Regions from separate parts of the Phytohabitans houttuyneae genome, predicted to be linked through region 2. Evidence: riboswitches for the same ligand, from Rfam matches in the RefSeq annotation. Region 2 holds a riboswitch; each other region holds the start of a gene.
The links. A riboswitch is a leader RNA that binds a small molecule or an ion and turns the genes downstream of it on or off. The one in region 2 is predicted to bind cobalamin.

Region 1 (7,125 bases), 2.8 Mb from region 2:
GCCGGCGGCGACCGTGAGGTCGACGCCGTCCAGGATCGTGGCGCCACCCAGGGTGACCCGCACGTCGAGCGCCTCGACCGCGCTCACAGCGCCTCCGGGTTCGCTCGCTCGTGCGGCGCTGAAGGCGACGTCTTCCTCCGCCACCCCGAAACCCCGACTACGTCGGCGGGGCGGCTCCGTCCAGACGCCGCCGCGCCAACTCGCTCCCTCACAGCGTGACCCGCTTGGTGGTGCGCAGGACGAGCACGAAGAACGGTGCGCCGAAGAACGCGGTGACCACGCCGATCGGGATCTCCGCCGGGCTGGCGACGGTGCGCGCGACAAGGTCGGTGAACGCGAGGAACGCGGCGCCGAAAAGCACCGACAGCGGCAGGATCACGCGGTAGCTGGAGCCGGCGAGCAGGCGCACGGTGTGCGGCACGATGATGCCGACGAACCCGATCAGGCCGGACACCGACACGGCCGCGGCGGTGCCGAGGCTGGCGGCGGCGAGCAGGATGTACCGCGAGCGCTGCGGATGCAGGCCCAGGCTGCTCGCCTCGTCGTCGCCGACCGACAGCACGTCGAGCTCGCGGCGGAAGAGCAGCAGGACGGCGCCGGTCACCACGGCGTACGGGAGGATGACCAGCACGTCGTGCCACCCCGCCGTGGCCAGCCGCCCCAGCAGCCACGAGTAGACCTCGCGGATGGCGTCGACGTTGCGCTGCATGAGGTACGTCTGGCCGGCGGCGAGGAAGGCGGAGACCGCCACACCGGCGAGGATCAGCGTGGCCGGTGAGCGGTCACGGCCGCCCGAGACGCCGAGCAGGTACGTGAGCGCGACCGCGCCCACCGCGCCGATGAACGCGGCCACCGGCGTGGTGAGCGGCAGGCCCGAGGTGACGTCGCCGCCCGCCGAGCCGGTGCCGATCCGCAGCGCGATGACCGCGGTCACCGCGAGGCCGGCACCGGCCGCGACGCCGAGCAGGTGCGGGTCGGCCAGCGGGTTGCGAAAGACGCCCTGGTAGCAGCCGCCGGCGAGGGCGAGCATCGCGCCCACGAGCAGCGCGAGCACCACGCGCGGCAGCCGGATCTGCGTGACGATCGCGATCTCGCGCTCGTCCAGCCCGCTGTGAATGTCCACGCCCGGTATGAGGTTGAGCACCTCGGCCGCCACGCTGCCCGGCGGCAGGTTGACCGGGCCGAACGCCAGGCCGGCCAGGGCCGCGACGACGACGGAGACGACGCCCGCGGTGACCCAGCCGGCCCTTGCTTTGGCACTCGTCACGCGGGGACCTTGGCTACCGCTTCCGTGATCGCTCTCACGAGGTCGACGACCCGCGGCCCCAGCGGGAGGCGATGTCGTCGTCGAGCTGGATCACGTTGCCGCTCTTGACCGCGGTGATGTTCGCCCACCCGGTGCGCGCCTTCACCGTCTCCAGCGACTGCTGGCAGCACTTGGTGTCGGCGAGGAAGATCAGATCGGGGTCCGACTTGACCAGCGACTCGGCCGACAGCTGCGGGTAGCCGCCCTTCTTGCCGTCCGCGTCCGCGGGGTCGGCCACGTTTTCCAGGCCCGCGAGGGCGAAGAGCGCGCCGATGAACGTCTTGCTGGTGACCGAGTAGAGGGTGGGGTCGAGCTCGTAGTAGTACGTGAGCTTGGTCTGCCGCTGCGGCACGTCCTTGACCAGCTTGGCGATGTCGTCCTTCATCCGCTGCACGGTGCCGGCCGCCTCGCCGGCGTGCCCGGTCAGCGCGCCGAGCTCGTTGAGCTGCTTGTACGAGTCGTCGAGCGTGACGGCGCTGGCCGCCATGTACACCGGGATCTTCAGCGTGGTGAGCTGGTCGACCACCTTGTTGGTGTCGTTGGAGAGCACGACGAGGTCAGGCGCCTTGGCCGCGATGGCCTCCGCGTTGGGCTGGAATCCGGACAGGTCCGACTTGGGAGCGTCGGGCGGGAAGTTCGAGTTGTCGTCCACCGCGGTCACCTGCGCCCCCGCCCCGATCGCGAAGAGCATCTCGGTGGCGCTGGGCGAGAGCGACACGATCTTTTCGGGCCGCTTGTCGAGCGTGAGGTTGCCCACGGTGACGGGATAGGTGGCCGCCGCCGGGCCGCTCGTCGCGGCGCCGCTCGGCTCGTCGTTGTCGCTCGCGCAGCCGCTGATCGCGAGCGCGACCGCGGCGGCAACGGCGGTGAGCTGCCTCTTGAACGGCCGTCTGACGGTGCGCGCACCACCGCGTGTCATCACTGAGCCCGATGGTTCGCTCGCTAACTCATTCACTGGTCCTCCTGTCGGTCGAGGATCTGGTGCTTCGCCGACAGGAGAGGGGGTTGCCGCTCCGTCCGCGAGGCGCCCTTCCTCGAGAGCGCTGGTTCGCGACCGTCCGCAGGCGACCTGGCTAGTCCGCCCGGTTTGCACCGGTACGGCATCACAGTTGCGGGACAGCTCCGGTTTGGGACACCGGATTCGCTGCGGCCGATCGCCTGCACGGTACCTCAGCGTGGACCCGGAGTTACCCGCCGAGGGCGCAGCGCAGGCGATCGGGGGCGGGTTGCCGCCCGCCCCCGACCTGTGGGTACTACGCGGATGTGATCGTGACGTTGTCGACCGCGGCCTCGACGAGGCTGGCCGTGGAGGCGTCCGTGGCCTCGACAAGGATGCTGATCGACTGGCCGGCGTACGGCGTCAGGTTTGCCGTGGCAGTCGCCCACGCGCCGTTGCGGTTGCTAGCCGCGCCCGCCTGGGTGAGGACCGCCGTCGTGCCGCCCGCGTGCACCACGCTGACCCGGAAGAAGTCGGCGGACGAGGAGTTCGAGCCGTGCGCCAGGTACCACGCGAACGACAACGACAGCGTGCCGCTCGCCGGGAGCGTCACCGCCGGCGAGCGGGCGCTGGTCAGGCCGCCGTCGACGTCATGGTCGCCGGCACTGGCACCGGCCAGCGGGCCGGTCACCAGGTCGTTGCTGCCGGCGAAGGGTACGAGCTGCTTCGCGCCGCTGGAGGTGGTGGCCTGTGCGGCGCCCCGCGCCCACTGGCCCAGCGTCGCCGCGTCGGTGCCGGACGGGTTGACCGTCCACCCGGTGTTGGTCTCGAAGGTGTCCGACCACACGGTCGTACCACCGCCGGTGCCGCAGTACTGGGCCTGCTTGCCGGTCGCCCGGTACGGGCAGTCGGCGTACTCGCTCAGGATCAGCACCGCCTCGCGGTTGCGCGACGTCTGTGCGGGGATGACCTCGTCAGGCGGGTAGAAGCCGCCGCCGCCGGACGAGCCGGGGTACATCTCGAACGTGTACGCCCAGATGCCGTGCTGCCCCCACATCCAGTCGATGCTGTCGCCGTCGGTGATGTAGAGGTCAGAGGACTGCTCCGGCGTGTACCCGTTGGTGGCCGCCATCTGCTGCCCGATCGTGCGGAAGACCGCTTCCTGGTCGGCGTTGAGGCCGGGCGCCGTGTTCGCCGTCGTGTAGCCGAAGGGCCAGAGCACGAGCTGCGAGTACGTGTGGAAGTCGATGTTGGCCTTGATCTGCTGCACGCCGCCGACCACGCGGCTGTTGACGAAGTCGCGCAGCCGCTGGGTCTCCGGTGCGGAGAAGGCGGACGGGCCGCGGTACGTCTCGGAGCCGGTCGAGCTGGACGAGCCGCCGCAGCAGCCCCAGTTGTACGCCCAGTTGCGGTTGAGGTCGGTGCCCACATTGGACGATCCCGAGTTGGGCTGGCGGTTCTTGCGCCAGGAGCGGTACGCGCCGGTGGCGACGTCGTACTCGCTGCCGTCCGGGTTGACCGTCGGCACGATCCAGATCTCGCGGCTGTTGACGACGTTGGTGACGCGCGAGTCTGAGCCGTAGCTGTCCGTGAAGAGGTTCAGCAGGTAGATCGCCATCTCCACGGTCAGGTGCTCGCGGGCGTGCTGCTGCGAGTTGAAGAGGATCTCCGGCTCCGACTCGTCGGTGGCCACGTTGTCGGAGATCTTGACGGCCATGATGTCGCGGCCCTCGTACGAGTTGCCGAGCGAGATCCGGCGAGCGATGGACGGGTGGTCGGCCACGACCTGGTTGACCACCGCGTTGAGCTCGGCGTAGTTGTGGTACGCCGAGTCGGCGGGCGGGAAGTCGAACGTGGTCACGCCGCCGGGCGCCTCGGCCGGCACCAGCACGACCTGGAAGCCGAGCTTGCGGATCGCCAGCACCTCGGACTTGATCGCCGAGACGTAGATCTTCCCGTGCTCGATGTAGTCGATCGCCGCGCCGGTACGGGCGATGGCGTCACGGTCCGCGAACGTGCGCGGGCCGATCACCGTGTACTGCGCCGCGACCTCGGCCGCTGCCGTGGGACCGGGATCTGGCTTGGCGGCGCCGGGGCTCGTGGTGATCAGCATCAGCCCGGCGGCGACGGCCGCGCTGAAGATGATCGCCCGGCGGGGCTTCAGACGGGTGGACATCAACGACCTCCTGGGGTGGGGAGATCCCATGTGTACTGAAGAGAACTGCACCACATCCGGGGCCGCGGACCGTCATGCCAATGTGGTCGTCCTGTCGACAAAGATTTTCTTCGGGACAGGATCTGGCGAAACTTCCCTTCAAACGGGATAGTGACGGGCATGGTCAGAACCACCGCCGTAGCCGTCACGGCCCTCGCGCTGCTTGGCCCCGCGGCACCGGCCGTCGCCGCCCCCTCGGCCTCGGCCACCACCGGAGGAGCCATCAGCCACGACGAGCAGATCACCTTCCAGCGCTGGTCCACCTACCAGGACTGGCGCCGCGGCACGCACGAGGGCACCGTGGCCCTGCCGGGCGTGCGCACGGGCATCACGATCGGCCGGCCAGCCGGCACCGTCGACTACACGGACCCGCACACGGGGACGACGAAGACCTGGTCGTACGCGACCTGGACATCGCCGGTGCGCGGGGTCGGCTTCGACGCCAGCGAGCTGGTCGCCTCCTGGAACGCGGACACGCCGGCCGGCACCTGGGTCCAGATCGAGATGCAAGGGACGTACAACACCGGCGACCACACCCCGTGGTACGTGATGGGTCGCTGGGCCTCGGGCGACCAGGACATCCGCCGTACGAGTGTCAACCGGCAGGGTGACCCGTGGTCCACGATCTGGACCGACACCTTCTCGATCGACGACGTGGCCGGCGGCGTGCTGCTGCGCGACTACCAGCTGCGCGTCACCCTCTACCGCGAGCCCGGCCAGTGGCGCTCGCCGCGGGTGTGGATGGTGGGCGCGATGAGCTCGCTCGTGCCCGACCGCTTCACGGTGCCGCTCAGCAAGGGACGCATCGCGTGGGGTCGCGAGCTGTCCGTGCCGCGCTACTCGCAGAACATCCACGAGGGCCACTACCCCGAGTACGACGGCGGCGGTGAGGCGTGGTGCTCGCCCACGTCCACCGAGATGGTCGTGGAGTACTGGGGACGGCGTCCGTCCGATGAGGACACCGCCTGGGTCGACCCGACGTACCCCGACCCGACGGTCAACCACGCGGCCCGGATGGTCTACGACTACACGTACGACGGCGCCGGCAACTGGCCGTTCAACACGGCGTACGCGGCGTCGTTCCCCGGCCTCGACGCCTTCGTCACCCGGCTGCACTCGCTGGACGACGTGGAGCGGCTCATCCGTGCCGGGATACCGGTGATCACGAGCCAGTCATTCCTCGCCAGCGAGCTGGACGGGGCCAACTACGGCACCTCGGGCCACCTCTTCGTAGTGGTGGGATTCACAGCCGAGGGAGACGTGGTCGTCAACGACCCGGCCTCGTCGTCGAACGACGCGGTGCGCAACGTCTACCCCCGCGAGCAGTTCGAGACCGTGTGGCTGCGTACCAAGCGCATCAACGCATCCGGCGGTGTCTCCGGCGGGTCGGGCGGCATCGCGTACCTGATCAAGCCCTGGTGGAAACCCTGGCCGCAGGCGGCGGGCCTGCCGGTGTAGGGGCGGCGTGGGCCCGCCGCCGGTTGGCGGTGGGCCCCCGTCCGGGTGTATTCGGTTGACCATGACCGACGTCTTTCCCCCAGACACCCACGCCGACCTTCTGGAACGTCCCCTCTTCGCCCACCTGGCCACCGTCCGGCCCGACGGCTCACCGCAGAGCAGCGTCATGTGGTTCGAGTGGGACGGCAAGCGGATCCGGATGACGCACACGAAGACGCGCCAGAAGTTTCAGAACCTCGCCCGCGAGCCGCGGGTCGCGCTCTCCGTCACCGACCCGCAGGACGGGTACCGCTTCCTCGAGGTACGCGGCGTTGTCGAATCGATCGAGGACGACGACGCCGAGGCGTCCTTCTACAAGTCGCTCCAGCACCGGTACGGGATGGACTACCCGATCCCGGACGCGCCGGTGCGCGTGGTCATGACAATCCGGCCGACGTCGTTCGTCGCCGTGACCGGCGGCGGCGTGGTCGCCCGGGTGCCTTAGCCGTCCCGCTTCGTCTCGTCATCTCCAGCCAGGGCGGCGCGCAGGCGGTCTTTCTCCGTCTTGCGCCGCTCTGCCGACGAGGCCATCTGGTTGGCCACCTGCTCGCGCAGCCCGCGGAGCAGGATGAACGAGAAACCGGCCGACGCCACCAGCGCGATCGCCAGCTTGATGAAGATGTCGAGGTCGATTGGGAGCATCGCGGCGAAGACCGCGGCGAACAGTCCGACGCGAGCCAGGGTGTACTTGATTACCGGGCTCATGCCTAATTCCTTACCCCGTCCGGTGGGCCAGCCACCGGATGCCGTAGAACCAGATCAGCGAGTACGCCAACGCGAACCCCGCCGCCGCGACCGCGCCGGACCAGAGCGGTCCCGCCTCGTTGAGCAGGCCGGCGATCAGCAGCCCGAAGGTGACCGAGACGGCCGCGCCCACCAGCGCGACGACCACTCGGGCGGCGCCGAACGACCAGGCCCGGAACTCCTCGACGAACGCCCACGCCGGCAGGATCACGGCCAGCCAGCCGGAGGCGCCGCCGAAGTCGCCGAAGCCGAGCAGCGAGAAGCCGACATCGAGGACGAGCAGCGCGAGCACGCCGATGACCAAGCCGGCCAGGACGAGGCCCAGCAAGTCGGTCACGGCGAGGATCCGCCCGTCGTCGTCGCGCCGGGGAAAGGTGCTCTGCGCCTCAGTCATGACCCATTGAGGGTACTGCCGGCGGGGTGAGC
Region 2 (7,125 bases):
GGCGACCGCGGAGGGTGAGGCCGCGGGAGCAACGGTCTAGACCACGGCGGACGTCGCGGTAGCCCGGATCTCTTTGGGTTGGATCTTTCAAGGTCGTGGGGTCCGGACCAGAGCTAGAGCGTGTACTCCAGGGTGTATGCGTGGCCACCGTCGGCGTCGACGGTGATCTGGCCGGTGCCGCGGATGGTGCGGAGGTCGCCGGTGCCGGAGTCGGGCACGATGGCCCAGTGCAGTGCCTGGCCGGCGTCCGCGTCGGCGGTGGCACTGTGGTGCAGGACGAACGTGCCGGTCCGCCCGCCGGCCGTGCCGCTGAAGCGCTCGAACCCCACGTAGGCCGCGGAGGTCTCGACCTGCGTCGTGCACATCAGGATGCGGGTGCTGCTCGTGCCGGTCAGGTCACCGGTGAAGGTCTTCGTCACCGTCGCCTGCGCCAGCGTCGCGCCCTCGGCCTCGGCCTCGTCGAAGGTTTCCTGGTCCCAGCCGTCGATGGTGAACGTGCCCTTGGCGTACTCCGTCATGTGCCACAGCATGCCGCACGACCCTGACAACCGGTGTCAGGTAGGGCGCTCGCGTTTGGGTAGTTTGGCGAGCACCGCGTCGTACGAGCCGTCGACCGCCTCGCGGATCTCGTCGTCGGGGATCTTGCCGCCGATGCGGAGGGAGTTCCACCCGGAGCGGCCGATGTAGGCCGACGCCGACGCGTCCTCGGGGTAGCGGAGCAGCCACTCGTCGGCGACCTCGCGGTTGGGCCCGCACTTGACGCCGACGCCCTCGCCGGACCCGAGGAACGCGAAGATCTTGCTGCCGACCTTCACCACGACGTCGCCCTCCCAGGGCTCGTCCTGCCACGCACCCGGCTTGGCCAGGCAGTACGCCAGCAGCTCATCCCACGTCATGCCCCTCAGGCTATGAGAAGACCGACGCCGAGGGTGACCGTGCCGGCGGCGAGGGCGGCCGCGCCGAGCCAGAGGACCCAGAAGAAGCGGTTGGGCTGGGTGATGCCGCGCCCGGCGGAGGAGGCGAAGAAGCCGCCCGACATGAGGATCGCGGCCGCCGGAACGCCGAGGCGCGCGACCCAGTCGGCCGCGCCGCTCAAGGTGGTGGCGTCGGCGAGCACCTGGCAGATCAGGCCGAGCGTCACGAGCACCCCGGCGTGGGCGTGGCCGGCCCGCGCGAACGCCTTCTGGAAGTCGGTCATCGGCACCTGGCCGCGGACGATCTTCGTCATGAACCAGCCGCCGAACTCGATCGTCACGATCGTGATCAGCAGCACGCCGGCGACGTACCGGCTTTCGTCGCTCAGCAACATGATCTTGTCCCATCTCGATCTAGCCACTGTCTAGTTACGGGCCGACCATAGCACGGGCGCCGGAGGTACGGTAGGCCGATGGTGACCGCGGACGACATCCGCGCGGTGGCGCTCTCGCTCCCGCGCGCGTACGAGGCGATGGTGCGCGACCGCGTGAAGTTCCGGGTCGGCCAGATCGTTTTCGTGGCGCTCTCCCGGGACGAGACCGAGATGGGCTTCGGCTACCCGAAGGAGGAGCGCGCCGCGCTGATCGCTGCCGAGCCGGACAAGTTCTTCATGCCGATCAAGTCGGACGAGCGCTACAACTGGGTGCAGGTCTGGCTCGCGAAGATCGACGAGGCGGAGATGCGCGAGCTCGTCACCGACGCCTGGCGGATGTGCGTGCCCAAGAAGGTCATCGCGGAGTACGAGGCGTCACTGCGCTGACTCGCCCAGCTCCTGAAAGATCGTCAGCTGCAGGTGGGCCGGGCCGTCGACGCGGGCGTTGAGCGAGTCCCACGGGGTGCGCCGCGGCTCGGCGATCACCTCGAGGCCCGCCTCGGCGGCCCGCGCGGTCGCCGCCGCCGAGTCCTCCACCTCGAAGGCCACCCGCACGTGCCCGGCCACCCGGCGCCCCACCTCGACGTCGTCGATGTACTCGGCGTAGGACGGCTCGATCAGCTCCAGCGTCGCCCGGCCCGCCTCCAGGATCGTGACCCGCCCGTCCCCGTCAGGGCGGTGGTAGGTCGCCTGCTCGGTCAGCCCGAGCACGTCGCGGTAGAAGCGGAGCGCGGCCTCGTAGTCGTCGGCCGTCACGGCCAGTCGCAGCTGTCGCACAGTCATGATCTCAGTGTGCCTTCCACCGCGGCGCCGGGAAGGCCAGTGCCCGAAGAGCGGGCGGCATCGGCGCCACGCCGGGACCGCCGGCGCGCACCCACTCGGCGATGCGCGACTCCACGTCGCCGTCGAGCACGGTGCCCAGCCACACCGGGCGGGCGCCACCGCGCCGCGCCTCGGGTGCGGGCTGCACGACGACCACGTTGGACTCGCCGCAGACGTTGAGGCAGCCGCTGGTCCGCACCCGATGGTGGTGGCCCGCCGCGGCGCGCAGGCGACCCACCTGGCCGTCGTGGTCGACGCCCGGGTGTTTGCGGGCGGTGCCGCAGCAGCAGCCGCGGCACACCGTGACCGTGACCGCGCTCACGCCGGCGCGGGCGCCGCGACCGTGCGGGGCGTCAGCAGCAGGCCGAAGCCCAGCCCCAGCACCGTCCACAGTGTCGCCAGCTCGCCCAGCGACGCCAGCCGGAAGTCCCACAGCAGGGCGGCCGGGATGTCCGAGGGCACGCTGTCGGGGCTGGCCGGCCACGTCATGAGCAGCGCGATGTATCCGACGGCGGCGACCGACACCGCGAGCGCCGCGCGGTGGGCCGGCGGCCACGGGCGGGCGGCCAAGCGGTCGTGCACGAGGAAGGCGAGCCACGTCACGGCGACCGCGGCCGCGATCAGCGTCAGGTACTGCACGGTGCGCTCGGTGACGGTGTCCGGGTCGCCGACGCCGGGCGGGTTTGGCGGGTACTTGAGCGCGGGCAGCAGCACGACCGTCGTGAAGCCGATCAACGCCAGCAGCGCCGACCGTCCAAAGTCGGTGGTGGCCGGCAGCCGGTGCCGCACCCGGGCGAAGACCACGCCCACCACGAGCGCGAGGCACACGGCGACGGCGACCGCCGCGAGCATGCCGCCGAACACCTGTGTCGCGCGGCCGAAGACCGGCTCCTCATGCGCTCCCGCTCCGGAACGGGTCTCCTCGATCACGAGCGCCTTGTCGATCTGCGGCTCGACGACGAGCAGCGCGACGAGCGCGGCGGCCACGCCGGCGAACAGCCCGGCCAGAGCCGCCCGGCGCAGCACGGCGCCGAGGGTGAGGGAGGACATGGCGCTAGTGGCAGGGAACGCCGAGCGCGTGCCGCCCGTCGTGTGTGAACTCGTGGATCTGCTCCGCGAACGCTGTGCCGTTGAGCTGCAACAACACGAACACCGCGAGCAGTGCGAACGCCACGAGCAGCCAAGCGGCGACGGGCACGCGGATCTGGGTGACGGATGCGGTGGGTGGCGAGGGTGCGGCCATGCCAGGTGTTCCTCTCGTCCATGCCTCGTGGCGATGCGGTCCAACTGCCACGGCCGGTCTCCTGGCTCCCGGATCAACGCGCTCCCACGACCTTCCCAGACCGTCGCCGGTCCAGTGGTGCAGCGGGGGAGCACTCCCCGGTCACAGTGGCGAGGACCACGCCGGAATCTCACCGGCTTCCCGAGCACCGTGGCGTGGGCAGCGTAACTCCGGACAGGTGTTTGACGCCAGCCCTCCGGCTGGGCCAGCATGGCCGGCATGCCCGCGGCCTACCCGTTCTCCGCGATCGTCGGCCTCGCCGACCTGCGGCTCGCACTGCTGCTCACCGCCGTCAACCCGGCGATCGGCGGCGTGCTCGTCCGCGGCGAGAAGGGCACCGCGAAGTCGACAGTCGTGCGCGCGCTCGCCGCGCTGCTGCCCGAGATCGACGCGGTCCGCGGCTGCCGCTTCGCCTGTGATCCGGCCGCGCCCGACGCCGAGTGCCCCGACGGGCCGCACGCCGCCGACCCGCCGGTCACCCGGCGCCGATCGTCCCTTGTGGAGCTTCCGGTGGGCGCGACGGAGGACCGCGTGGTCGGTACGCTCGACATCCAGCGCGCGCTCGCCGACGGCGTAAAGGCTTACGAGCCAGGGATTCTGGCCACCGCCCACCGTGGACTGCTCTATGTGGACGAGGTCAACCTCCTTCCCGACCACCTGGTCGACCTGCTGCTCGACGCGGCGGCGATGGGCCGCGCGCACGTGGAGCGGGACGGTGTGTCGGTCAAGCACGCGGCGCGCTTCCTGCTCGTCGGCACGATGAACCCGGAGGAGGGCGAGCCGCGCCCGCAGCTCGTCGACCGCTTCGGCCTCGTGGTGTCGGTGACCTCGCCGGACGAGCCCGCGCCGCGGGCCGAGGTGGTGCGGCGGCGCCTGGCGTACGACGCGGACCCGGACGGCTTCGCCGCGCGCTGGGCGGCCGAGGATGCCGAGCTGGCCGGGCGGATCGTGGCCGCGCGGGAGAGGCTGGCTTCGGTGCGGCTGCCGGACGGCGAGCTGGACCGGATCGCCCGCATCTGCTTGGCGTACGGAGTGGACGGCCTGCGCGCCGACATCGTCGTGGCGCGGGCGGCGCTGACGCTCGCGGCGTGGCACGGGCGGGACGAGGTGAGCGCCGGCGACATCCGGGACGCCGCCCGGCTGGCGCTGCCGCACCGGCGCCGCCGCGACCCGCTCGACCCGCCCGGCACCGACGAGGAGCGGCTGGAGGAAACACTGTCCAATGAGGACCCGCAGCCGGAGCCGGACCCGCCGGGCGGCCGTGGCACGCGGTCCGATGAGGACGGTGAGGACAGTGCGGGCGATGACGCGGCGGAGCAGGCGGCCGCCGCGCCCGGACAGCCGTACCGGCCGCGTGTGCTGACGCTGCCCAAGACCGGGGAGCGGGCACACGCGGGCCGGCGCTCACTCGCGTACGCCCGGCGCGGCCGCGTGGTCGGCGCGCGCCTGCCGCAGGGCGCCGGTGCGCCGCACCTGCCCGCCACGCTGCTGGCGGCGGCCGCGCGGGGCAGCCGCACTGTCGAGCCGGCCGACCTGCGCGAGGCGGTGCACGTGGGCAAGGAGTCCAACCTCGTGCTCTTTGTCGTCGACGCGTCCGGCTCGATGGCCGCGCGGCAGCGGATGACGACCGTCAAGGCGGCGGTGCTGTCACTGCTGCGCGACGCCTACCAGCGGCGCGACCGGGTCGGCATGATCACATTTCGGGGCGCCGGCGCGGACGAGGTGCTGCCGCCGACCTCCAGCCACGAGGTGGGCGTGCAGAAGCTCGCCCGCCTGCGCACCGGCGGTCGCACACCGCTGGCCGCCGGGCTGGAGGCGGCCGCGCGCACGCTGCGCGCCGAGCGCCGCCGGGATCCACGCCGCCGCCCGCTGCTCGTGCTCGTCACCGACGGCCGCAACACGGCGGGACCCGACCCGCTGGGCGTGGTGCCGTCACTGGCCGGCACCACGTCCGTTGTGGTCGACTGCGAGGCCGGGCCGGTGCGGCTGGGCCTCGCGCGGCGGCTGGCCGTGGCGCTCGACGCGCCGTGCGTGCCGCTCGCGCAGCTGTCAGCCACCAACCGGTTGGGGAGGGCGGCCTGATGCCGCAGGGCAAGCCGGACACCGTGCCAGACGACGGGCTCACCACGCGCGAGCGGCGGCGCCAGCCCGTCCTGGCCGTCCACACCGGACAGGGCAAGGGCAAGTCCACGGCCGCGTTCGGGATGGCGCTGCGGGCGTGGAGTGCCGGCTGGCCGATCGTGGTGTACCAGTTCGTGAAGAGTCCGAAGTGGAAGGTCGGTGAGGAGGCGGCGCTCCGCGCGCTCGGCCGCACCGGCGAGGGCGGCGCGGTCACCTGGCACAAGATGGGCGAGGGCTGGTCGTGGATCCAGCGCCCCGGCACGGAGCGCGACCACGCGGCGGAGGCGGCCGAGGGGTGGGCGCAGGTCAAACGCGACCTGGCCGCGGAAGCCTACCGGTTCTATGTGCTCGACGAGTTCACGTACCCGATGAAGTGGGGTTGGGTCGACGTCGCGGACGTCGTGGCGGCGCTGCGCGACCGGCCCGGCTCGCAGCACGTGGTGGTCACCGGGCGCGAGGCGCACCCCGACCTCGTCGCCGCGGCCGACCTGGTGACCGACATGACGAAGGTCAAGCATCCGATGGACGCGGGGCGCAAGGGGCAGCAGGGCATCGAGTGGTGACCGTCCCACGCCTGGTCATCGCGGCGCCCGCCTCCGGGCACGGCAAGACGACGGTCGCGACGGGGCTGCTGGCCGCGTTCGCCGCGCGGGGCACGCGGGTGGCCGGTTTCAAGGTGGGCCCCGACTACATCGACCCGGGCTACCACACGCTCGCCGCCGGCCGCCCCGGCCGCAACCTCGACCCGGTGCTGGTGGGTGAGGAGCGGATCGGCCCGCTCTTCGCGTACGGCGCCGCGGGTGCCGAGCTGGCGGTGGTCGAGGGCGTGATGGGCCTGTACGACGGGCGCGTGGGCGCCGGCGACTTCGGCTCCACCGCGCACGTTGCCGCACTGCTCGCCGCGCCGGTCCTGCTCGTCGTCGACGCGTCCGCGCAGGGGCGGTCGGTGGCGGCGCTGGTGCACGGGTTCCGGTCGTTCGGCAGCGTGCGGCTGGCCGGCGTGGTCCTCAACCGGGTCGGCTCCGACCGGCACGAGGCGCTGCTGCGGGACGCGTGCGAGGAGGTCGGCACGCCGGTGCTCGGCGTGCTGCGCCGCCACTCAGCGGTCGCCGCGCCGTCACGGCACCTGGGCCTGGTGCCCGTGGTGGAGCGTTCCGCCGACGCCACCGCGTCGGTGTCCGCGCTCGCCGACCTCGTGACCGCCGGCGTCGACCTCGACGCGGTGCTCGCGGTGGCCCGGGCCGCGCCGCCGCTGGCCTCCGCGGCGTGGACACCCTCCTCTGTGGAGCCGATGCCGGGCCGCCCGGTGGTCGCGGTCGCGGGCGGCCCGGCCTTCAGTTTCGGCTACCCGGAGACGGTCGAGCTGCTGCGCGCGGCCGGCGCCGAGGTGTCCACAGTGGATCCGCTGCGCGACGAGGCGCTGCCCGAGGGGGCGCGGGCGCTGGTGGTGGGTGGCGGCTTTCCCGAGGTGTACGCGGACCGCTTGGCCGCCAACGCGCCACTGCGCGCCGCGGTGGCCGCGATGGCCGCGCGCGGCGCCCCGATCGCGGCC
Region 3 (7,125 bases), on a different contig from region 2:
CGGCCGGCGACCACGCGGGTGCGCAGGAGCGGCTGGCCGGTGGCGGCGGGACCGTGCACGACGGCGCCGTCGGTGAGCCTGAAGGTGCTGCCGTGCCACGGGCAGACCATGCAGTCGGCGCCGTCCACTGTGGTCAGTTCGCCGTCGGCGAGTGGGCCGGTCTGGTGGCCGCAGTGCGCGATCATCGCGGTCATCCCGGCGTCGGTGCGGGTGACCAGCACCGGCACCTCGCCGATGCGGGCGGCCAGTGGCCTGCCGCCGGTGAGGGCGTCCTGCGCGCACAGGTCCTGCCAGCCCTGCGGCGCTGGATTCCCGCCGCGATGCCGGGCAAACGCGGCCGCGCCCGGTCTGCCCGGCCGGAACGGTGACAGGCCGAGACCGAACCAGCAGCGCGACCGCATAGGTCAGCCGGCCAGGACGGTGAACAGGCCGAGACCGAAGTAGATCGAGGCGACCACGCGGTTCCCGGACGCCCGGCGGCGCAGCCACGGGCCGATCGCGTTGGCGGCCAGGCAGTAGGTGATGTCGGCGGCCAACGCCAGCGCGAAGAGGACCGCGCCGAACAGCGGCAGCTCGCTCTCCGAGCGGACGAACTGGGGCAGGAACGCCAGGAAGAACAGCACGACCTTCGGGTTGAGCGCGTTGATGAGCGCGCCGTCCAGGAAGAGCCGGGCGGGCGAGGCCGGCCGCACGGTCTCGGTGCCGGGCCCGGCCTTGCTGCGCAGCGCCTGTACGCCGAGGTAGACCAGGTAGCCGACGCCGGCGTACTTGACCACGGTGAAGGCGACCGGCGAGGCGGCCACGAGCGCGGCCACCCCGATACCGGCGAGCGCGATGTGCAGCAGTGTGCCGGCCTCGACGCCGAGCGCCGACGCGAGCCCCGCGCGGAGCCCCTGCGCGGCGGTCCGGGTGACGATGAAGATCATGTTCGGTCCCGGTATCGCGATGAGCGTCAGCGAGGCGAGCGTGAAGGCGATCATCCGGCTGGTCATTTCTCCTCCTGCGGCAGGGCGGTGAAGGTCCTGACCAGTAGTCTTCGGAAGATCGAGGAGGGTCACCCGGGCCATTGGAGGCGGAAGTGGACCGGTTGTGGGCGGCGCCTGAGCTGCTGGAGGTGCTCGGCGACTGGGCCGACCGGCCCGGCCCGATGTACCAGCGGCTCTCCGCCGCCGTCCGCGACGCCGTGGCGCAGGGCAACCTGGTCGCCGGCGACCGGCTCCCCTCCGAGCGAGACCTGGCCAAGGCGCTCGCGGTCAGCCGCGCCACCGTGGTGTCCGCGTACGACGACCTGCGCGCCGAGTCCATTGTGGACAGCCGGCAGGGCAGCGGCACAAGGGTCCGCCGCGGGGTGGCGCCGGAGCGCACGGGGCGCGTGCACGGCGGTACGGCGACCGCGATCGTGCAGCGGCTGATCGACACGCCGGGCGAGATGATCTCGTTGGGCAACGTGACGGCTCCCGGGCTGGACCTGCTCACCGAGGAGCTGCACGGGCTGGTGCGCGAGGACCTGGCGCAGGTGCTGGGGGAGTCCGGCTACCACCCGCGTGGCCTGCCGCGGCTGCGCGAGGCGATTGCCGCCCGGTACGCCGCCGCGGGCCTCGCCACCACCGCCGACCAGCTCGTCGTGACCACCGGGGCGAGCCAGGCGATCGCCCTGGTCACCCAGCTGCTGCTGACCCGCGGCAGCACGGTGGTGGTCGAGTCGCCGAGCTGGCCAGGCTGCCTCGACGCGCTCCGGGCCGCCGGGGTGCGCCTTGTCGGGGTGCCCCTGGACGACGAGGGCATCCGGCCCGACCTGCTGGCGCGGGCACTGCCCGAGCACCGCCCCGACCTCGTCTACGTGATGCCGAACGCGCACAACCCGACCGGCGTCACGATGTCCGCGCCCCGGCGGCGGCAGGTGGCCGACCTCGCCGCCCGGCACGGCGTACCGGTGCTGGAGGACAGCCCCGACCCCGGCCTCGATCCGTTGCCGGTCGCGGCGTTCAGCCCGGGGGTGACGCTGACGCTGGGCTCGCTGACCAAGCCGGTGTGGGCGGGCCTGCGGATCGGCTGGGTACGCGCGCCGGCCGACGTGGCCGCCCGCCTCGCCCGGCTCAAGGCGCTGGCCGACCTCGGCTCGCCGGTGCTCGACCAGGCGCTCGCCGCCCGCCTGCTGCCCCGGCTGGACGCGCTGACCGCGGAGCGCGAGGCGGCGTTGCGCGAGCGCCGGGACTTTCTCGAGGCGGCGCTTGCCGAGAGCCTGCCGGCGTGGCGGTGGCGGAGCCCGGCGGCCGGATCGTCACTGTGGATCGAGCTGCCGGGCGCGGACTCGGTCGCGTTCGCACAGGTGGCCCTGCGCCACGGGGTGGAGGTGGTGGCCGGCGCGGCGACCGACCCGACCGGCGCGCACGACTCGTACGTGCGGGTGGGGTTCAACTATCCGCCGCGGACGCTCGCCGCGATGGTCGACCGGCTGCGGCAGGCCTGGGAGGCGACCGGCCGCCGGTGACACGCCCGACACGCCGGCACATCATGTGGTGTTGGCTTTTCCGTGCGGTACCCATATATGGTGTCGCTCGCAGCTGGTTCGGCCGTTCCGTGTGGAGGGTCGAGGCAAGAGGGAACCCCGGTGCGAGTCCGGGACTGCCCCGCAGCGGTGAGTGGGAACGACCGCCGTCATATGGCACTGGACCTTCGGGTCTGGGAAGCGACGGCCAGTAGGTGACCTCCGGGTCGCGCCCGCGAGTCCGAAGACCTGCCAGCGCGCCGCACGCCACCGGGCGTGCGGTGGTCGAAGGCCGCGCGGGACGGTCTGCGCCACAGCCGGGGCGGTGCGCCACGCACCGTGACCGGTGGCGTTCTCCTGCGCGTCCGCCGACCTGGGCAACCGGGTGCGAGGAGGGGGAACATGCAGGTCCGCAAGCGCAACGGCGACACCGAGCCGGTCGACGTCAACAAGATCGTCCGGGCGGTGGAGCGGTGGGTCGCCGACCTGGACGAGGTCGATCCGCTGCGGGTGGCCACCAAGACGATCAGCGGGCTGTACGACGGTGCTACGACGGCCGAGCTGGACAAGCTGTCGATCCAGACGGCCGCCGAGCTGATCGGCGAGGAGCCGCAGTACTCGAAGCTGGCGGCGCGGCTGCTGTCGTCCTATGTGGACAAGGAGGTGCGCGGCCAGGGGGTGGCCAGCTTCAGCCAGTGCGTCCGGTACGCGCACGGGCTGGGCCTGATCGGCGACGGCGTGGCCGGTTTCGTCTCCCGCAACGCGCGCAAGCTCGACGACGCCGTCGACCTGGCCGGCGACCTGCGCTTCGAGTACTTCGGGCTGCGCACCGTCGCCGACCGCTACCTGCTGCGCCACCCGCAGACCCGCCTTGTCGTGGAGACGCCGCAGTACTGGCTGCTGCGGGTGGCCTGCGGCCTGTCGCGGACGCCGGCCGAGGCGATCGGCTTCTACCGGCTGATGTCGAGCCTGGCGTACCTGCCGAGCTCGCCGACCCTCTTCAACTCCGGCACCCGGCACACCCAGATGTCCTCGTGCTTCCTGGTGGACTCGCCGCGCGACGAGCTGGACTCGATCTACGAGCGGTACCACCAGGTGGCGCGGCTGTCGAAGTTTTCCGGCGGCATCGGGATCTCCTGGAGCCGCATCCGCGGGCGCGGCGCGCTCATCCGCGGCACCAACGGCAGGTCGAACGGGATCGTGCCGTTCCTCAAGACGCTCGACGCCGGCGTGGCAGCGGTCAACCAGGGCGGCCGGCGCAAGGGCGCGGCGTGCGTGTACCTGGAGCCGTGGCACCCGGACATCGAGGAGTTTCTGGAGCTGCGGGACAACACCGGCGAGGAGGCGCGGCGCACCCACAACCTGAACCTCGCCAACTGGATACCGGACGAGTTCATGCGCCGGGTCGAGGCGGACGGCGAGTGGTCGCTGGTCGACCCGTCGGACGCGCCGGAGCTGCCGGACCTGTGGGGTGAGGAGTTCGACGAGGCGTACCGGGCCGCGGAGAAGAAGGCCGTCAAGACGGTCAAGGCGCGCGACCTGTACGGGCGGATGATGCGCACGCTCGCGCAGACCGGCAACGGCTGGATGACGTTCAAGGACCCGTCGAACCGGCTGTCCAACCAGACCGGCGAGCCGGGCAACACCATCCACCTGTCGAACCTGTGCACCGAGATCCTCGAGGTCAACAGCGACGACGAGACCGCGGTCTGCAACCTCGGCTCGATCAACCTCGGTGCGCACGTCACGGCCGACGGCGTCGACTGGGAGAAGCTGCGCGCGACCGTCGCCACCGCGGTCGTCTTCCTCGACCGGGTGATCGACCTCAACTACTACCCGAGCGCGCAGGCCGCCGCGTCGAACCCGCGGTGGCGTCCGGTCGGGCTCGGCCTGATGGGGTTGCAGGACGCGTTCTTCACGCTGCGCCTGCCGTTCGACTCGGCGCCGGCGCGGGAGCTGTCCACGCGGGTACAGGAGGAGATCTTCCTGACCGCGCTGGAGACCTCGGCCGGGCTCGCCGAGGAGCACGGGCCGCACCCGGCGTACCCGCAGACCCGCGCGGCCGGCGGCGCGCTGCACCCGGACCTGTGGGGCGTGGAGCCGACCCAGACGGAGCGCTGGGCGGCCCTGCGGGAGCGGGTCGCCGCGCACGGCCTGCGCAACTCGCTGCTGGTGGCGATCGCGCCGACGGCGACGATCGCGTCGATCGCCGGCTGCTACGAGTGCATCGAGCCGCAGGTGTCCAACCTCTTCAAACGCGAGACGATGTCGGGCGAGTTCCTTCAGATCAACACCTATCTGGTACGGGAGCTGAAGGCCCGCGGCCTGTGGACCGCACCGATCCGGGAGCAGATCAAGCGGGCCGAGGGTTCCGTGCAGGGCATCGCCGACCTGCCGCAGGACGTGCGCGACCTGTTCCGCACCGCGTGGGAGCTGCCGCAGCGGGCCCTGATCGACCTGGCCTCGGCCCGGGCGCCGTACGTGGACCAGTCCCAGTCGCTGAACCTGTTCATGAGCGCGCCGACGATCGGCAAGCTCTCCTCGATGTACCTGCACGCCTGGAAATCCGGCCTGAAGACCACCTACTACCTGCGGTCGCGGCCGGCGACCCGGATCCAGCAGGCGACCGTGGCGGTCACCCTCCCGACCGAGGCCGTGGCCTGCTCCCTGGAAAACCCCGAGACCTGCGAGGCGTGTCAGTGAGCTTGCTCGATCCCGGCATGGACCTGACCCTGCGGCCGATGCGTTACCCCGAGTTCTTCGACCGCTTCAAGGACGCCATCAAGAACACCTGGACGGTGGAGGAGGTCGACCTGCACTCCGACCTCGCCGACCTGGCCCGGCTCTCGCCGGCCGAGCAGCACCTGGTCAGCCGCCTTGTCGCGTTCTTCGCCACCGGCGACACCATCGTCGCCAACAACCTTGTGCTCAACCTCTACCAGCACGTCAACTCGCCGGAGGGGCGGCTCTACCTGTCGCGGCAGCTGTTCGAGGAGGCCGTGCACGTCCAGTTCTACCTGAACCTGCTGGACACGTACGTGCCCGACGAGCAGCAGCGCTTCGAGGCGTTCGCCGCCGTGGAAAACATCCCGTCGATCGCGCGCAAGGCCGAGTTCTGCTTCAAGTGGATCGACTCGGTCTTCGCGCTGCGTCGACTGTCCACACGGGAGGATCGGCGGGCGTTCCTGCTCAACCTGATCTGCTTCGCCGCCTGCATCGAAGGGCTGTTCTTCTACGGCGCGTTCGCGTACGTGTACTTCCTGCGCTCGCGCGGGCTGCTGCACGGCCTCGCCTCCGGCACCAACTGGGTCTTCCGCGACGAGTCGATGCACATGGCGTTCGCGTTCGACGTGGTGGAGACGGTGCGCCGCGAGGAGCCTGACCTGTTCGACGCCGAGATGGAACGCCAGGTCACCGAGATGCTGGCCGAGGCGGTCGAGTGCGAGGTCCAGTTCGCCGAGGACCTGCTCGGCCAGGGTGTGTCCGGCATGGCCCTGTCCGACATGCGCGAGTACCTGCAGCACGTCGCCGACCGCCGGCTCGCCGTGCTCGGCATCGCGCCGATGTACCAGAGCAAGAACCCGTTCGCGTTCATGGAGCTGCAGGACGTGCAGGAGCTGTCCAACTTCTTCGAGCGGCGGGTCTCGGCGTACCAGGTCGGTGTCTCCGGCACGGTCAGCTTCGACGACGACTTCTGACCGGTCAGCTCCGGCCGCTGTCCCGGGCGACGCCCTCGCCCGGGACGGCGGTGACGCCGGTGAAGGCGGCGAGGATGCGATCCGCGGCCTGCGCGGGCGTGAGGCTGCCGTCCAGTACCTGGCGCTCGGCCTGCGGGGCGACCGCGGTGACCGCCGGATCGGACCGCAGCCGGTCCACGAGGTTGCGGCGCACGGTGGCCCACACCCAGCCGATCTGCTGGCGGCTGCGGCGCTGCTCCAGCTCGCCCGAGGCGGCCAGCGTGTCGTGGTGCCGCAGCAGGTGCCGCCACACGTCGTCAAGGCCGGTGCCCTCGATCGCGCTGCAGGTGACGACCGGCGGCTGCCACGAGCCGTCGGGTCCGCGCAGCAGCCGTAGGGCGCCGGCCAGCTCCCGGGCGGCGCGGCGGGCGTCGGCGGCGTGCGGGCCGTCGGCCTTGTTCACCGCGATCACGTCGGCGATCTCCAGCACGCCCTTCTTGATGCCCTGCAGCTGGTCGCCGGTCCGGGCCAGGGCGAGCAGCAGGAACGTGTCGACCATCTCGGCGACCGTGATCTCCGACTGGCCGACACCGACGGTCTCCACGATCACGACGTCGTAGCCGGCCGCTTCGACGACCGCGATGGCCTCGCGGGTGGCGTTGGCGACGCCGCCGAGGGTGCCGGCGGTCGGCGACGGGCGGACGAACGCGTGCGGGTCGGTGGCCAGGCGGGACATCCGGGTCTTGTCGCCCAGGATGCTGCCGCCGGTACGGGTGGAGGACGGGTCGACCGCGAGGACGGCGACCCGGTGCCCGGCGGCCGTGAGCATGCTGCCGAGCGCGTCGATGAAGGTCGACTTGCCCACGCCCGGTACCCCGGTGACGCCGACGCGCCGGGTGCCGGCCGGCGCCGGGCCGAGCGCGACGAGCAGCCGCTGGGCCAGCGCGCGATGGTCCGGCC

Region 1: another riboswitch for cobalamin. It lies ahead of Phou_RS16685 (ABC transporter substrate-binding protein); the one in region 2 lies ahead of Phou_RS04380 (CbtB domain-containing protein).
Region 3: another riboswitch for cobalamin. It lies ahead of Phou_RS31030 (ribonucleoside-diphosphate reductase subunit alpha); the one in region 2 lies ahead of Phou_RS04380 (CbtB domain-containing protein).

What each region holds. Positions count from the first base shown of each region.
Region 1 is NZ_BLPF01000001.1:3,730,148-3,737,272, forward strand. It holds gene Phou_RS16675 (ABC transporter ATP-binding protein) at 1-87, opposite strand, end outside; gene Phou_RS16680 (FecCD family ABC transporter permease) at 209-1,267, opposite strand; partial or broken gene Phou_RS16685 (ABC transporter substrate-binding protein) at 1,264-2,225, opposite strand; cobalamin riboswitch at 2,353-2,494, opposite strand; gene Phou_RS16690 (M14 family metallopeptidase) at 2,560-4,356, opposite strand; gene Phou_RS16695 (C39 family peptidase) at 4,579-5,916, shown strand; gene Phou_RS16700 (PPOX class F420-dependent oxidoreductase) at 5,978-6,400, shown strand; gene Phou_RS16705 (DUF4229 domain-containing protein) at 6,397-6,660, opposite strand; gene Phou_RS16710 (hypothetical protein) at 6,671-7,093, opposite strand.
Region 2 is NZ_BLPF01000001.1:938,448-945,572, reverse strand. It holds gene Phou_RS04415 (DUF3224 domain-containing protein) at 114-518, opposite strand; gene Phou_RS04410 (MmcQ/YjbR family DNA-binding protein) at 555-896, opposite strand; gene Phou_RS04405 (hypothetical protein) at 902-1,309, opposite strand; gene Phou_RS04400 (MmcQ/YjbR family DNA-binding protein) at 1,388-1,735, shown strand; gene Phou_RS04395 (VOC family protein) at 1,724-2,131, opposite strand; gene Phou_RS04390 (hypothetical protein) at 2,136-2,492, opposite strand; gene Phou_RS04385 (CbtA family protein) at 2,489-3,220, opposite strand; gene Phou_RS04380 (CbtB domain-containing protein) at 3,225-3,413, opposite strand; cobalamin riboswitch at 3,448-3,620, opposite strand; gene Phou_RS04375 (VWA domain-containing protein) at 3,672-5,534, shown strand; gene cobO (cob(I)yrinic acid a,c-diamide adenosyltransferase) at 5,534-6,136, shown strand; gene Phou_RS04365 (cobyrinic acid a,c-diamide synthase CobB) at 6,130-7,125, shown strand, end outside.
Region 3 is NZ_BLPF01000002.1:1,733,858-1,740,982, forward strand. It holds gene Phou_RS31015 (Rieske (2Fe-2S) protein) at 1-401, opposite strand, end outside; gene Phou_RS31020 (LysE family translocator) at 405-992, opposite strand; gene Phou_RS31025 (aminotransferase-like domain-containing protein) at 1,079-2,491, shown strand; cobalamin riboswitch at 2,549-2,759, shown strand; gene Phou_RS31030 (ribonucleoside-diphosphate reductase subunit alpha) at 2,891-5,191, shown strand; gene Phou_RS31035 (ribonucleotide-diphosphate reductase subunit beta) at 5,209-6,186, shown strand; gene meaB (methylmalonyl Co-A mutase-associated GTPase MeaB) at 6,191-7,125, opposite strand, start outside.